Regions from separate parts of the Methylobacterium sp. CM6244 genome, predicted to be linked through region 3. Evidence: predicted binding sites of a transcription regulator. Region 3 holds the regulator's gene; each other region holds the start of a gene.
What was found. The regulator LexA, encoded in region 3, represses DNA repair genes until DNA is damaged. The targets are predictions, from matches to a motif close to TGTTCNNNNTGTGTTCNG.
Positions count from the first base shown of each region.

Region 1: ACYQML_RS00220 (ImuA family protein) is a predicted target of LexA. The motif match lies at 2,618-2,635, and genes of this name have one in related genera.
Region 2: ACYQML_RS08130 (ATP-dependent helicase) is a predicted target of LexA. The motif match lies at 1,998-2,015, and genes of this name have one in related genera.

Region 1 is NZ_CM139247.1:50,220-54,551, reverse strand. It holds gene ACYQML_RS00230 (error-prone DNA polymerase) at 1-49, opposite strand, end outside; gene ACYQML_RS00225 (Y-family DNA polymerase) at 294-1,877, opposite strand; gene ACYQML_RS00220 (ImuA family protein) at 1,804-2,514, opposite strand; gene ACYQML_RS00215 (collagen-like protein) at 2,836-3,849, shown strand; gene ACYQML_RS00210 (TIGR03862 family flavoprotein) at 3,844-4,332, opposite strand, start outside.
Region 2 is NZ_CM139247.1:1,759,990-1,764,321, forward strand. It holds gene ACYQML_RS08120 (AsmA family protein) at 1-1,452, opposite strand, end outside; gene ACYQML_RS08125 (hypothetical protein) at 1,640-1,909, opposite strand; gene ACYQML_RS08130 (ATP-dependent helicase) at 2,026-4,332, shown strand, end outside.
Region 3 is NZ_CM139247.1:2,395,268-2,399,599, forward strand. It holds gene ACYQML_RS11070 (ComEC/Rec2 family competence protein) at 1-871, shown strand, start outside; gene lexA (transcriptional repressor LexA) at 865-1,602, opposite strand; gene ACYQML_RS11080 (GntR family transcriptional regulator) at 1,969-2,661, opposite strand; gene oxc (oxalyl-CoA decarboxylase) at 3,449-4,332, shown strand, end outside.

The DNA.
Region 1 (4,332 bases), 2.3 Mb from region 3:
GGAACGAGAAATTCGTGGTGACCGCGAGTTCCGCATAGGGCGGGGTCATGCGCAGAAAGATGGGCCGTTCGCGCAATCCCCTCTCCCCGCGAGCGGGGAGAGGGCCGCGACGACCCCGTTGTCGGCGCGGCGAGGCGGCAGCCGAGGGTGAGGGGGCGCGTCCGAAGGAGCCTCATCCGAAGAGTCCCCCTCACCCTCGCTCCGGCTTCGCCTCCGCTCATCGCAGACACGGCAAGGTGCCTGCGATCCTCTCCCCGCCCGGCGGGGAGAGGGGAGGGCGCTCATCTCGGCTCTCACGCGAACAATCCCTGCACGAACCAGCGTGCGGCCTGCTGCGCCGTGTGGAAGCCTTCCCGGTAGACCCAGAGCCTCCGGCCAGATTCGTCCTCGACCACGTAATAGTCCCGGGCTGGTGCGGGGGCGTGCCACCAGGCGTCGGCGATGCGCTCCGGTCCTTCGGCATGGGCGATTCGGTGCAGACGTCGGCGCCAGCGGAAACGCTGGGGCGGCCCGTCGGGGGCCAGCGAGAACACCTCGTCGGCTATTTCGCTGCGAGGGAAGAGGACGAGGGGACGGGACGGCACGGGGCCGCCCAGGCGCGCATTCCCCCGCCCGGCCCAGTCGAGGGCCACATGGTTCACCCGCCACGGTTCCAGGGCGTCGGCGCGTTCGGGGATATGGCTCGCTCGTGGGCTCACCCTTATCACCCTGGCCCTGATGCGCTGGCGCAGGGCATCGGCGAGGCGGGCGGTTCCGTTGCCTTCCGCGCGTCGATCGAGGCCCGTATCAGCGAGGGAGTCCTGGCGCGCTTCCAGCCGGCCGATGCCGGTCACGTCGAGCCGCACGGTCTCGAAGCCGAAACCGGCATCGAGGGCCGGGCCGAGCCGGTCGAGGCGCAGGTCCAGCAGCCGACCGATCTGGATGGGGCACAGGGTCGGTTCCGACAGGCCGAGATCGAGGGTCTTCTCGATGCCGTCGACCCGATGCAGGCTCAAGCGCAGGGATTGCGCGCCCATGCCCGATGCGGCGAGACGGGGGGCGATCTCCCGCATCAGCCGGATGGCAGTGGCGACGATGCCGGCCTGATGTCCGATCGGGTCCAGGAAGCCCTGGCTCGCGCCGAAGGCGGCAGGCTCGGCCAGGGAGACCAGCGGTTCGGGCCTCCTTCCCAATGCCTGATCGAGGCGCAGGAGCAGGGTCTCGCCGAAGCGTCGGGCGAGGGGAGGGCGGGGCGCGTCGGCCAACGCTCCGATCCGGCGCAGGCCGAGGCGACGCAGCGAGTCCGAGATGGACGACTCGATCCGCAATGCGGCGACGGAAAGCTCGCGCAGGGACGGTGCATTGTCTCCGGGCGGCACGATGACGGGCCTTGCCGAACCGCCGTGGCGGGCATGGGCGAAAGCGCAGGCGGGCGTGTCGGCCAGGGCCAGCCGGGCGGGAATCGCATTGGCCGACAGGCGACCGGAAAGGTCGGCCATCAGGCCTTCCTCTCCGCCGAACAGATGGCTCGCCCCCTCCACGTCGAGGAAGAAGCCGGCAGCACCCTCTGCCGGTCCGAACGGCGCCACCACGGGCGTGTATCGACGGGCCCAGAGGCAGAGCCGCGCGAGGGCGGCGGCATCGGCCTCCGGGTCGGCGGGGTGGACGGCGATGCCGGGGCCGATCCTCGCTCGGGCTCGCGCCAGGGGCTCTCCTGGGCGCAGGCCCAGGGCCCAGGCAGCGGCATCCACTGCCGTGATGCGCAGGCCCCCCGGGCCGATGGCGGCCACGACGGAGGGCGCGGCCGCTTCTGGCGCCGCGTGTTCAAGCCGTGTTCGAGCGCGCCTGAGGCGCGTCAGCGGCCACTGCTCCAGCCAGACCGAAACGATGCGCGGCATGATCCCACTCCAGAAGCCAATCCCCGGTCCGTCCGTTGCGGCAGCGGTCGAGCCGCGCCCGCCAGCAGGGCCGCTCGATGCAGCCGAAGCGGTCCCGCAGAGCCGCCCCCGACCCGATCCGCCAGCGGGTCGCGGCCATGTTCGGGTTTTCCGCCTGCGGCGGCCGCAGGACGAGGAGGAGGCGGGAGGCCGCCTCGCCCGCCAGATGCAGCCGACGGCTCTGTTTCAGCGACAGGCCGGCATCCACCAGCCCCGCCACTGCCCTCAGGCCCTGAGACCGCAGGGCTTCCTCCACGGCGCGGTAGGCATCCGCGTCGTTCTCCACCTCCAGGATCAGCAGGCGGCCCGGATCGAGGCCGAGCCCGGCGAGACCATGGCCGTAGGGCGTCGGATGGCCCTTGCCGATGACGAGGAGCGCCTCTCCCTCCACCCGCGCCAGGTGACGCGCCACGAGGGCGAGGGTGAAGCCCAGGGCCGCCGCCTCGTCGCCTTCGGCTTCCGGCGCGATCTCGTGCGGTTGCCCGAGGGTGAGGCCGTTGCCGGGAAGCCCCGAATCGATATGGGCGATTCCCAGGGGCAACGACTCGACGCGGAGGGCGTCGGAATGTCCTCCCCCGTGATCGCGCAGGGCGGCCATCGCAACCCTCCGGCGCCGCGCGAACTCGTCCGTGTTCGTCTCGCCCTCATCGCGCATTGTCCGTTGAGCCAAAGCCATCCTGTCCGCACCGTCGCCGGACGATAAGAACAAAACAAGAACACACTCAACAGGTTTCAGGGATCTGAAAAATTTCCCAACGCAAACAGTCGTTTCCCCTGTGGACGACTGTGGATGAGTGTGGACGGGCGAGAATCGGAAGGGCGTTCGAGCCCTTCGTTGTGGACTTGACCCCATGGCCGGACCCGGCATTGTCCCTCCGCCGTGCCGGACCCCCGGCGCATCAGCCGGGAGAGAATGCCCATGCGCCTCGACCAAGCCGCCCAGTGCCAGGCCCTTCATCGCCCGACCGGAAACAGCCAGAAGGCCGGTTCCCTGTTCGGTAAATCGCTGATCGGCCTGATGTTGCTCGTGGGCTCCTTCTCCGGGGCCGCCTTCGCGCAGACGCCAGGCCAGGTCAGTCCCGGCCAGCCGGGCCGTGGGATGAGCGCCGCCCCGGCGACCGATGCCGCAGCGGCTCCGGGGCCCAGGGCCAGGACCAGGCGGGTCGTGACGCCGTCGCAGCCGATCCAGGTTTACGATGCGCGGATCGAGGGGGGAGACCTGCGGATCTCAGGCAGCGTGCGCAAGGCCGGCACCGTCGTCATTCTCGACGAAGACATCTCGGTGATGGCCGATTCGCGCGGGCGTTTCCTGTTCCGCCTTCCCTACCGACCGGCTACCTGCGTCGCGGCGCTGAAGGCCGGTGAGGACGAGAGGGAGGCGGTGGTGGCCAATTGCGCGCCCACGGGCGAGCCCGGCCCCAAGGGCGATGCGGGCCCCGCAGGTGAAACCGGGCCGCAGGGCATGGCAGGGCTTGTCGGACCGCAGGGGATTGCGGGCCCCGCGGGCGAGGCCGGGCCGAAAGGGGAGACGGGACCGAAGGGCGAGGCTGGGCTCAAGGGAGAGACTGGTCCCCAGGGACCGATCGGTCCCAAGGGCGATGTTGGTCCCAAGGGCGATGTTGGTCCCAAGGGTGAGGTTGGGCCAAAAGGCGATGTCGGCCCCAAGGGGGAAACGGGTCCCAGGGGGCCTGCCGGCTCTCAGGGCGAGCCGGGGGCGGCTGGCATCACGGCCAGCGCCGCCAACTCTAGCCTTCGTCCCGTCCGTAACGAGACGTGTTCGACAAGCGGCTGCGAGTTGAGCTGTGCCAGTGGCGAGGCCTTCGTCTCGGCCTATTGCCTGTCCTCGGGTAGCCCGTCCTTCGCCAATGGCGGCGCCAGCGCGTCCTGCCCGTCCGATGCCAAGGGCATGGTCGGGTTCTGCACGCGGTTATAGGCCCGCGCCGGCTTCCTCGAGCCAGTCCATCATCCCGGCGGCTGCCGCGCGACCGCTGGAAAAGGCCCCCTGCAGCAGGTAGCCGCCGGTGGGGGCTTCCCAATCCAGCATCTCGCCGGCGACGAAGACCCCCGGCCGCGCTTTCAGCATGAAGCGGTGATCGACGGCCTCGAAGGCGACGCCCCCCGCCGTGGAGATCGCCCGGTCGATCGGACGGGGAGCGAGCAGGCGCAAGGGAGCCGCCTTGATCAAGGCCGTGAGATCGCCCGCCGCAGACGGAAGGGCGCGACCGGCGGCCTCGCGCAGCAATCCTGCCGCCACGGGGTCGATCCCCGCATCCTTGCGCAGACGCGTGGCGAGGGACGCCCCCGGCTTGTACGTCGCGAGGCGTCGCATCAGCGCATCTTCGCTGAGGTCCGGCCGCAGATCGAGGACGAGACGGGCCTCGCCGCGCTCCTCGATCGCGTCGCGGATGAGGCGTGA
Region 2 (4,332 bases), 640 kb from region 3:
GCGCCCGCCCGATTCGGCCTGGGTATAGCGGGCGTTGCCGGTGATCCGCGCCTCGCCGAGGGAGAGCCGGAGGTTTCGCAGTGACGAGGACGGGCTCGCCGTCGAGACGTCCGCGGATGCCTGAATCGGGCGCCCGTCCATCACCGCGACAGCCGGGCCGCCGAGGCCGAACTTGCGCAGGTACCGCCCAAACCCGTCGGAGGCAGCGGCGTCCAGGGAGACGTTGCCCGTGAAGCGCAGGGCCGGTTGCGTATCGATCTCTCCGGATGCGGTGAGGGCGGTGTTGCCCGGCGCCGTCACCGAGAAGCGCCGAAGCGCGAGGCCTCCCGTCCGGTCGAACGTGCCGGACAGCTGGAGATTCGTCCATTCGTCGAGGCCGAGGCCGATGCTTTCGAGGGCGAGGTCCAGATCGACCATCATCGGCAGTTCGGATCCGGTGCGGGGCATCCCGCGCGCCAGCATGGCCTGACCGGCCGTTGAAATCAGGAAGGCATCGAGGTCGAGGCGGCGCGCCTCCAGGGTCAGTGCTGCCCGCCAGGAGCGCAGATCGATTCGTCCGGTTCCGGCCAGTCGCATGGCCTGACCGCCGGGATCGATTTCGGCCTTCACGTCGGAGAACCGCACCACCGGTCCCCGCGCCTTGAACGTGCCGCCCAGGGAGAACGGCAGGTAGGCGCCCGCCACCTGAACCGGCGGCCCGACCACGACCCGCGCCGATCCTTCGGCCTTCGGAATCATCGCACGCAGCTGGCTACCCTGTGCGGGAGCCTCGCCGGGCACAGGTTCGAGTCGGATACGAGTGTCGGCCTCGAAGCGCGGACGGGTATCGCCGCCGCCGGAGAACTTCACGGCGACGCTGCCGTCCTCGGCGGGTTCGCCGGTGGCGATCCGGAAGGCGACCGCGCCGCTCGTCCCCTCGATCCGCCAGGGGCCCAGGAGCCGGGGCGCCGAGAGATGCACGGTCTCGGCCCGCACCTGATCGGTGCGGCCGCTCAGCGGCACGACGGTCGTGAGGTTGACCTGTCCGATGGACAGGTCCTCGATGGCGAGATCCTGGTCGGCGAGCGTCTGATAGAGATCGGCGGGAAGGCGGACCGCGTCGTCGTCGCTGATCGGGAGCTTGATTTCCGCTCGCCCGATCCGCGTCTCGGTGAAGCGGACCTCACCCGTCAGCAGCGGTGTGAGACCGATCTCGGCCTTGACGAGCGAAAGATCCAACGCTGGCTTGTCGACCTGTCCGCCGATGCGCAGCCGATCGACGTTCAGTTGCGGCGAGGGGAGAAGCCTGACGGCGATCCGTCCTTCGGTGCGCGCATCAAGACCGAGCGACCTGCCGATCGTCCGGTCCACCAATGTGCGGTAGCTCTCCCAAGCCACGAGGGGCGGGACCGCCAGGGCCGCGACGAGGATCAGGATGACGGCGCCCGCCAGCGCGGTCAGGATGTCTCGCACCGTCTTGGTTTCCGCCTCGCTCCGGCCCGGTCTCCGGGACTGCCATGGGGCGGGCACGTCGTCTCACCGGACGTCATGCCCGGTCGTGCCCCCACCCTGTGCGGCATAGCACAAGGTGACCGGTTCCGCGCCAGAGGCGTTTCTCGCAGTCAACAGCTGCCGGGCATGCCTCCCGGAGCGGATCCGGTCAGCGACGTGGCGTCAGTCCCGAGCCGATCGGGGCCGGACGGGTGACTTCGTTGCGCTGCATCTGCATGCGGATCTGATTGTTCTCGAATTGCTGCTGATGCCGGACGCCGCGAATCTCGCTTTGGGTCGCGAGCCGGTCGTTGGTTTCGTTCAGCGATCGCGTGCCGGCTGACTGGGCCAAGGCGGGGGATAGGCCGGCGACAACGGTCAGCATCGAGATGGCGGATAGGGCGGTACGCATGGAACGTCCTCTGGTGATGATGTTCACGGTATGGTGAGACGACGCCCGAGAGGAAACCGTGGTTCCCCTCCCGGCCACCCATCTGGGGCCGACCTTTTGTCCCAACCCTCGACGTCGTTCGCGTTTTGGTCCAGGGAAGCAACATGAAACAGCATCCCGACGCGACGACGGCCCCTGTGCCGGCGCCGGCCTCCGGCGTGGCGGCCGAGGCCGCGCAGACCTCTATCGCCGCGCGCGCCATGGCCTCCCTCAGGCCACAGGGTTCGCCTTATCTCGAAGGGCTGAATCCCGAGCAGCGCCGCGCAGTCGAGACGACGGAAGGGCCGGTCCTCGTCCTCGCTGGTGCAGGCACCGGCAAGACGCGGGTGCTCACCACGCGAATCGCCCATCTGGTCTCGACCGGCAAGGCGCGGCCTTACGACATCCTGTCGGTGACCTTCACCAACAAGGCCGCCCGCGAGATGAAGCACCGGATCGGTGCCCTCATCGGCCCGGCCGGCGAGGGGATGCCCTGGCTCGGCACCTTCCATTCCATCGGCACCAAGATCCTGCGCCGGCACGCCGAGATGGTGGGGCTGAAATCGGATTTCACCATCCTGGGGATGGACGACCAGCTGCGCCTGATGAAGCAGGTCATCGTCGACCAGAACATCGACGAGAAGCGCTGGCCCGCCCGCGCCCTGTCCTCGGCCATCGACGGGTGGAAGAACCGCGGCCTCCTGCCGGAGCAGGTACCCCCCGGCGAGGCGGGGGCCTTCGCCTTCGGCAAGGGTGGCGCGCTCTACACCGCCTATCAGGCCCGGCTCCTGACGTTGAACGCCGCCGATTTCGGCGACTTGCTGCTGCTCTGCCTCAAGCTGTGGCGCGAGAACCCGGACGTGCTGGCGAATTACCAGCAGCGCTTCCGCTACATCCTGGTCGACGAGTACCAGGACACCAACGTCGCCCAGTATCTCTGGCTGCGCCTGCTGGCGCAGGGGCACCGCAACGTCGCCTGCGTAGGCGACGACGACCAGTCGATCTATGGCTGGCGCGGGGCGGAGGTCGACAACATCCTGCGCTTCGAACACGATTTCCCCGGTGCGGCCGTGGTGCGGCTCGAGCGCAACTACCGCTCCACCGGTCATATTCTCTCCGCCGCATCCGGGCTCATCGCCAAGAACGAAGGCCGTCTCGGCAAGACCCTGCGCACCGAAGACGTGGCCGGCGAGAAGGTGACTGTGTCGGGCGCCTGGGATTCGGAGGAAGAGGCGCGCCAACTCGGCGAATCGATCGAGAGCCTGCAGGCCAAGCAGCATCCGCTTTCGGAGATCGCCGTGCTCGTGCGCATCTCGGCCCAGATGCGGGAGATCGAGGACCGCTTCGTCCAGCTCGGTCTGCCCTACCGCGTCATCGGTGGGCCGCGATTCTACGAACGGGCCGAAATTCGCGATGCGCTGGCCTATCTGCGCGTCACCATGAACCCGGCGGACGACCTCGCTTTCGAGCGCATCTTCAACACCCCGAAGAGGGGCCTGGGCGACGCTACCCTGCAGATCCTCCACGGCTATTCGCGCTCGCAGCGCGTGCCGCTGCTCCAGGCCGCCCGCAGCCTGATCGAGACCGACGAGTTGAAGCCGCGCGCCCGCTCGGGCGTCCGCGCTTTGGTCGAGAGCTTTTCGCGATGGGCGCGGATGGTCGGTACCCAGCCGCATTCGGAGGTGGCCCAGACCATTCTGGAGGAATCCGGCTACACCGAGATGTGGCAGAAGGATAAGTCCGCGGATGCCGCCGGGCGCCTGGAGAACCTCAAGGAGTTCGTGCGCTCCATGGAGGAATTCCCCGACATGGCTGCCTTTCTCGAACATGTCTCCCTCGTGATGGAGGCGAGCGAGCAGGAAGGGGCGGACCGGGTCTCCCTGATGACCCTGCATGCGGCCAAGGGGCTCGAATTCGACACCGTGTTCCTGCCCGGGTGGGAGGACGGATTGTTCCCGAACCAGCGGGCGCTCGACGAGAGCGGCCGCGCCGGGCTGGAGGAGGAGCGCCGTCTCGCCCATGTGGGCCTGACCCGTGCCAGAAAACGCGCCAAGCTGTCCTTTGCGGTCAACCGGCGCATCCATGGGCTATGGTCCTCGACGGTGCCGAGCCGGTTCATCGACGAGTTGCCCGCAGACGCCGTCGACGTGGTCGACGCCCCGGCGCATTTCTCCGCCGGCGCCTCGCGCTTCGACCGCAACCCGGCGCCGTTCGGTTCCTCCTACGCGACGCCGGGCTGGCAGCGGGCGCAAGCCAACACTGCCGGCAACCAGGAGTTCGGAGGCGGGAATCGGCAAGCTTTCGGACGGTCCTCGCCGCCCGGACGAGGCAATGCTGGTCCTCGCCAGATCGAAGGCGAGCTCGTCGCGAAGTCGACGGGGGCGCCGTCTGCGTTTTCGGATGGTATGCGAGTCTTCCACACCAAGTTCGGC
Region 3 (4,332 bases):
CGTCGGCAATGCCCTGACCTTGCCCCTCGTCTCCCTGGCGGTGATGCCGGCGGCGGTTCTTGGGATCCTCGCCTATCCCTTCGCACTGGACCAGCCGGTCTGGTGGGCGATGGGGCTCGCCGTACGCGGGATGCTCACGATCTCCGGCTGGATCAGCGGGTTCGGACACGCCACGCTCGTCGTCCCGGCCTATGGCAGCACGGCACTCTGCCTGCTTGCTCTCGCTCTGCTCCTGCTGACACTTCCCGTCTCGAGCTTACGCTGGATCGGCCTTGCTCCGGCCGCTCTCGGTGTCGTGCTCGCTACCATGCCGCCGCGTTACGACGTCTACATCGACCGTGAGGGTGGCGGTGCAGCCTTCCGCGACGGGGACGGCCGATTGAGCATTCTCGGCAGCCCGCCGGCCTTCGTCCTCGAACAATGGCTCAAGGCGGATGGCGATTCGCGGAAAGTCGCCGCCGTCGCAGCCTCGCCGAGAAGCCGATGCGATACCGTCGGATGCGTCGTCGAGTTAGGACCGGGTCGGATCGTCGCCCTCGTCAAGGACAAGCGGGCCTTCGCGGAGGATTGCGAACGGGCGAGTGTGATCATCGCCCGCCGTGACGCTCCCAAAGACTGCCGGGCCGGCTTCGTCATCGATCGCGCATACCTAGCCCTACGCGGCGCCACCGCCATCCGTTTCGGCCCTGAAGGACCGCAGGTCACGTCCGCCCACCAACCTCATTCTCGTCCGCCATGGCGGCGGGCGGTCGCTGTCGTCACGCCGTCCCCTTCGCCTCCGAAGGAATCGGGACCAAGTCCGAAACCCATAGAACCCGAGGGCGACGACGGCGATCCGTCATCCGAAACGCAGTCGGACGGGCTTCAGTAACGACGGACCAGGCTGACGAGCCGCCCCTGGATCTGAACACGATCCGGACCCAGAACCCTCGTCTCGTAGGCTGGGTTTGCCGCTTCCAGAGCGATGGAGGAACCGCGGCGACGCAGGCGCTTCAATGTGGCCTCTTCATCGTCAATGAGGGCAACGATGATGTCGCCCGTATTCGCAGTGTCCTGCTTCTTGATCACGACAAGATCACCATCGAGGATACCCGCTTCGATCATCGAATCGCCACGGACCTCCAGCGCGTAATGTTCGCCGCCGGCCAGGAAGTCCGGTGATAGCGTCACGGAATGGCTCTGGTTCTGTATGGCGGAGATCGGCGTGCCGGCCGCGATCCGTCCCATGACCGGGATTGTGATCGACCTTCCGCTCTCGTCCTGGGCCTGGGTCGTTGGCTGGCGCAGGGACGGCATCGCCTTGGACCGACCGCCTTCGACGACGCTCGGCGTGAAGCGGCGAACTTCACCGGCGGGAGCGGGCTTCGACGCCGGTGCACCGGTCAGGCTCTCAGGCATCCGGATCACTTCGATCGCCCTGGCGCGATTCGGCAAACGACGCAGAAATCCGCGCTCTTCGAGGGCCGTGATCAACCGGTGGATCCCCGACTTCGATTTGAGATCGAGGGCGTCCTTCATCTCGTCGAAGGAGGGCGGGACACCACTCTCCTGCATCCGTTGTTGGATGAATTGGAGAAGATCCAGCTGCTTACGCGTCAACATACAGATCACTCTTCCACTGAAGCCAATGGCCGCGACTAACGCCGCTGAAACAAAACACGAACACGGTAGACGTTCCGCAAGTGTTCTGCAAGGGTTCCGTTAACCCGGTGGTAGAGTTTGTTCCTGAGGTGCAATGTTCCGCTCAAGCGGCCTTACCGCGGGCCGGCTTGGCGTCCGCCGGTATCACCCGCCGGGCCCTTCAATCATCCGAAGGGGCTTCGTGCCGCGGGGGCTTACCCCGCCACTGTATGGCGGGCCTTCGCGGTGTCCGGCGGAGCCGCGCGCCCAGTCCCCGCCGATGACTTAGTCGGTCACCGACGGCCGGGGAGCCATGCGATATGGCGGGTACTCTGGCGGCAGCGTCGATCAGTCGAGATAGTCACCATATTTCTCGACATGGCTGGCGAGGCCGAGGCCGTGCTCGCGCACGAGGCGTTCCGCCAGATCTGCATCGCGCGCTTCCAATGCCTTGATGATCGCCACGTGTTCCTTGATCGAGTTGGCCGCGCGTTCCCCCTGACGCAGCGCGGTGTTGCGAATACCGCGGACATGCATCAGCAGGTTGCTGGTGATGTCTTTGATCACGTCGCACTGGCCGAGCGAAATGATCTTCTGGTGGAAGCGAATGTTGGCTTCCGAATACTCGTCGAGATGATCCGACGGGCGTCCTTCATAGAATTCTGGAAAGTGCTCACGCAGGCAGAGAAGTTGTTCGTCGGTGGCACGCTCGCAGGCGAGGCGCGCAGCCATGCTCTCCAAGGCAGACCAAGCCTGGATCATGCTGACAATTTCTTTCTTCGACTTCTTGATGACGAAGACACCGCGACGGGCCTCGAACCGCACGAAGCCTTCCTGCTCCAATACCGTCAGCGCTTCGCGCACAGGGGTGCGGCTCACGCCAAGGTTCAAGGACAGCTTTCGCTCATCCAGGCGAACCTCTTCACGCTGATTATAAATGTTCATGTTCGTGATTGCTTCTTTGAGCGCGTCATAAGCCAATGCACGCAAGCTTGAAGTCGCAACGATAGGCTTTACTTGAAATGTGTCGGATTTAACCATTTTTCATGCCACCTAGAATAATTTAAACTCGCACACGCGGGCGAGCACACTTGGTGTGAAGCATGCCAAACTCGCGTTTGAAATACAAGGAATGCCTCGGCCCGCTCAAAGCTCTTAACATAAGCTGAGTGGCGCTTTCCTCGCTACGGTTCGAAGAGCAGACTTCCGATTACCATGAAGGAAGGAGTTGTATTCTTCCCGTGTCGACCGGCCATGCGAAGCCTCGCGTTCGAGCGATCCGATGCTGATCGGCACAATCGTGCAAATCCGTTTGACAGTTGGTATTTGGTATGCCACCAATTGCCTATCGGGTCGGAGGGCTTACAGCAGTTTTCGACTGCTAGATCGGGTCAAAGCGTCTTCTCTGTTCGAGGCAGGCGCGGGATCGCCAGCCGGCGAACGCCGCTCGACTGGCGATAGGCATTATAAAACATGGCGATTTGGTTGTGTCCACCATCGACCCCATCAAGTCACCGCAAAGATTAAGCTGCGCGGAATACCCAAAGAGATCATAAATTTTTGGATTCCCGTTGAAGAAAATCCACGCCCCGTCGAGGGAGAATGAAACGTCACGCTGGCCGACTTCACTGCAACGCCAACTCCAAAGTCACTGCCAGGACGTCGATTTAACGTCGAGGAATCCCGCGGTCTCCGAAGCCGCATCACAATCGGGTTTGCGCTGCACGAGAGAACCAAATCCCGCAGCGGAAAAGTTCACGTCATCGGTTCGCCGACTTTGCGGACCGCCAATCAAAATAAAACGTCAAAGAACCAGGGAGAGAACACGATGTCAGCTTTGGCCCAGAGAATCGATGTCGACGTTTCGGCCGAGCCGGAACTCACCGATGGCTTCCACCTCGTCATCGACGCGCTGAAGCTCAATGACATCAACACGATCTACGGCGTGCCCGGCATTCCGATCACCGATCTCGGTCGCCTCGCCCAGGCCGCAGGAATGCGGGTCATCTCCTTTCGCCATGAGCAGCACGCCGGCAACGCCGCCGCCATCGCGGGCTTCCTGACGAAGAAGCCCGGCATCTGCCTCACGGTTTCCGCGCCTGGCTTCCTCAACGGCCTCACGGCCCTGGCCAACGCCACGACTAACTGCTTCCCGATGATCCTTATTTCCGGCTCGTCGGAGCGCGAGATCGTCGATCTCCAGCAGGGCGATTACGAGGAGATGGACCAGCTCGCCATCGCTAAGCCCCTGTGCAAGGCCGCCTTCCGCGTTCTTCACGCCGCCGACATCGGCATTGCCGTCGCGCGGGCCATCCGGGCCGCAGTTTCGGGCCGCCCCGGCGGCGTCTATCTCGATCTACCTGCCAAGCTTTTCTCTCAGGTGATGGAGGCCGATGCCGGCGCCAAGTCGCTGGTCAAGGTCATCGATGCGGCCCCGGCCCAGCTGCCGGCCCCCTCCGCGATCAAGCGCGCACTCGATGTCCTGAAGAGCGCCAAACGCCCCCTCATCGTGCTCGGCAAGGGCGCGGCCTATGCGCAGGCCGACGACGAGGTTCGGGCTCTCGTGGAAACCAGCGGCATCCCCTACGTGCCCATGAGCATGGCCAAGGGCCTCCTGCCCGACACCCATCCGCAATCGGCGGGTGCTGCCCGTTCGCTCGTCCTCAAGGAGGCCGATGTCGTCCTGCTGGTGGGCGCGCGCCTCAACTGGCT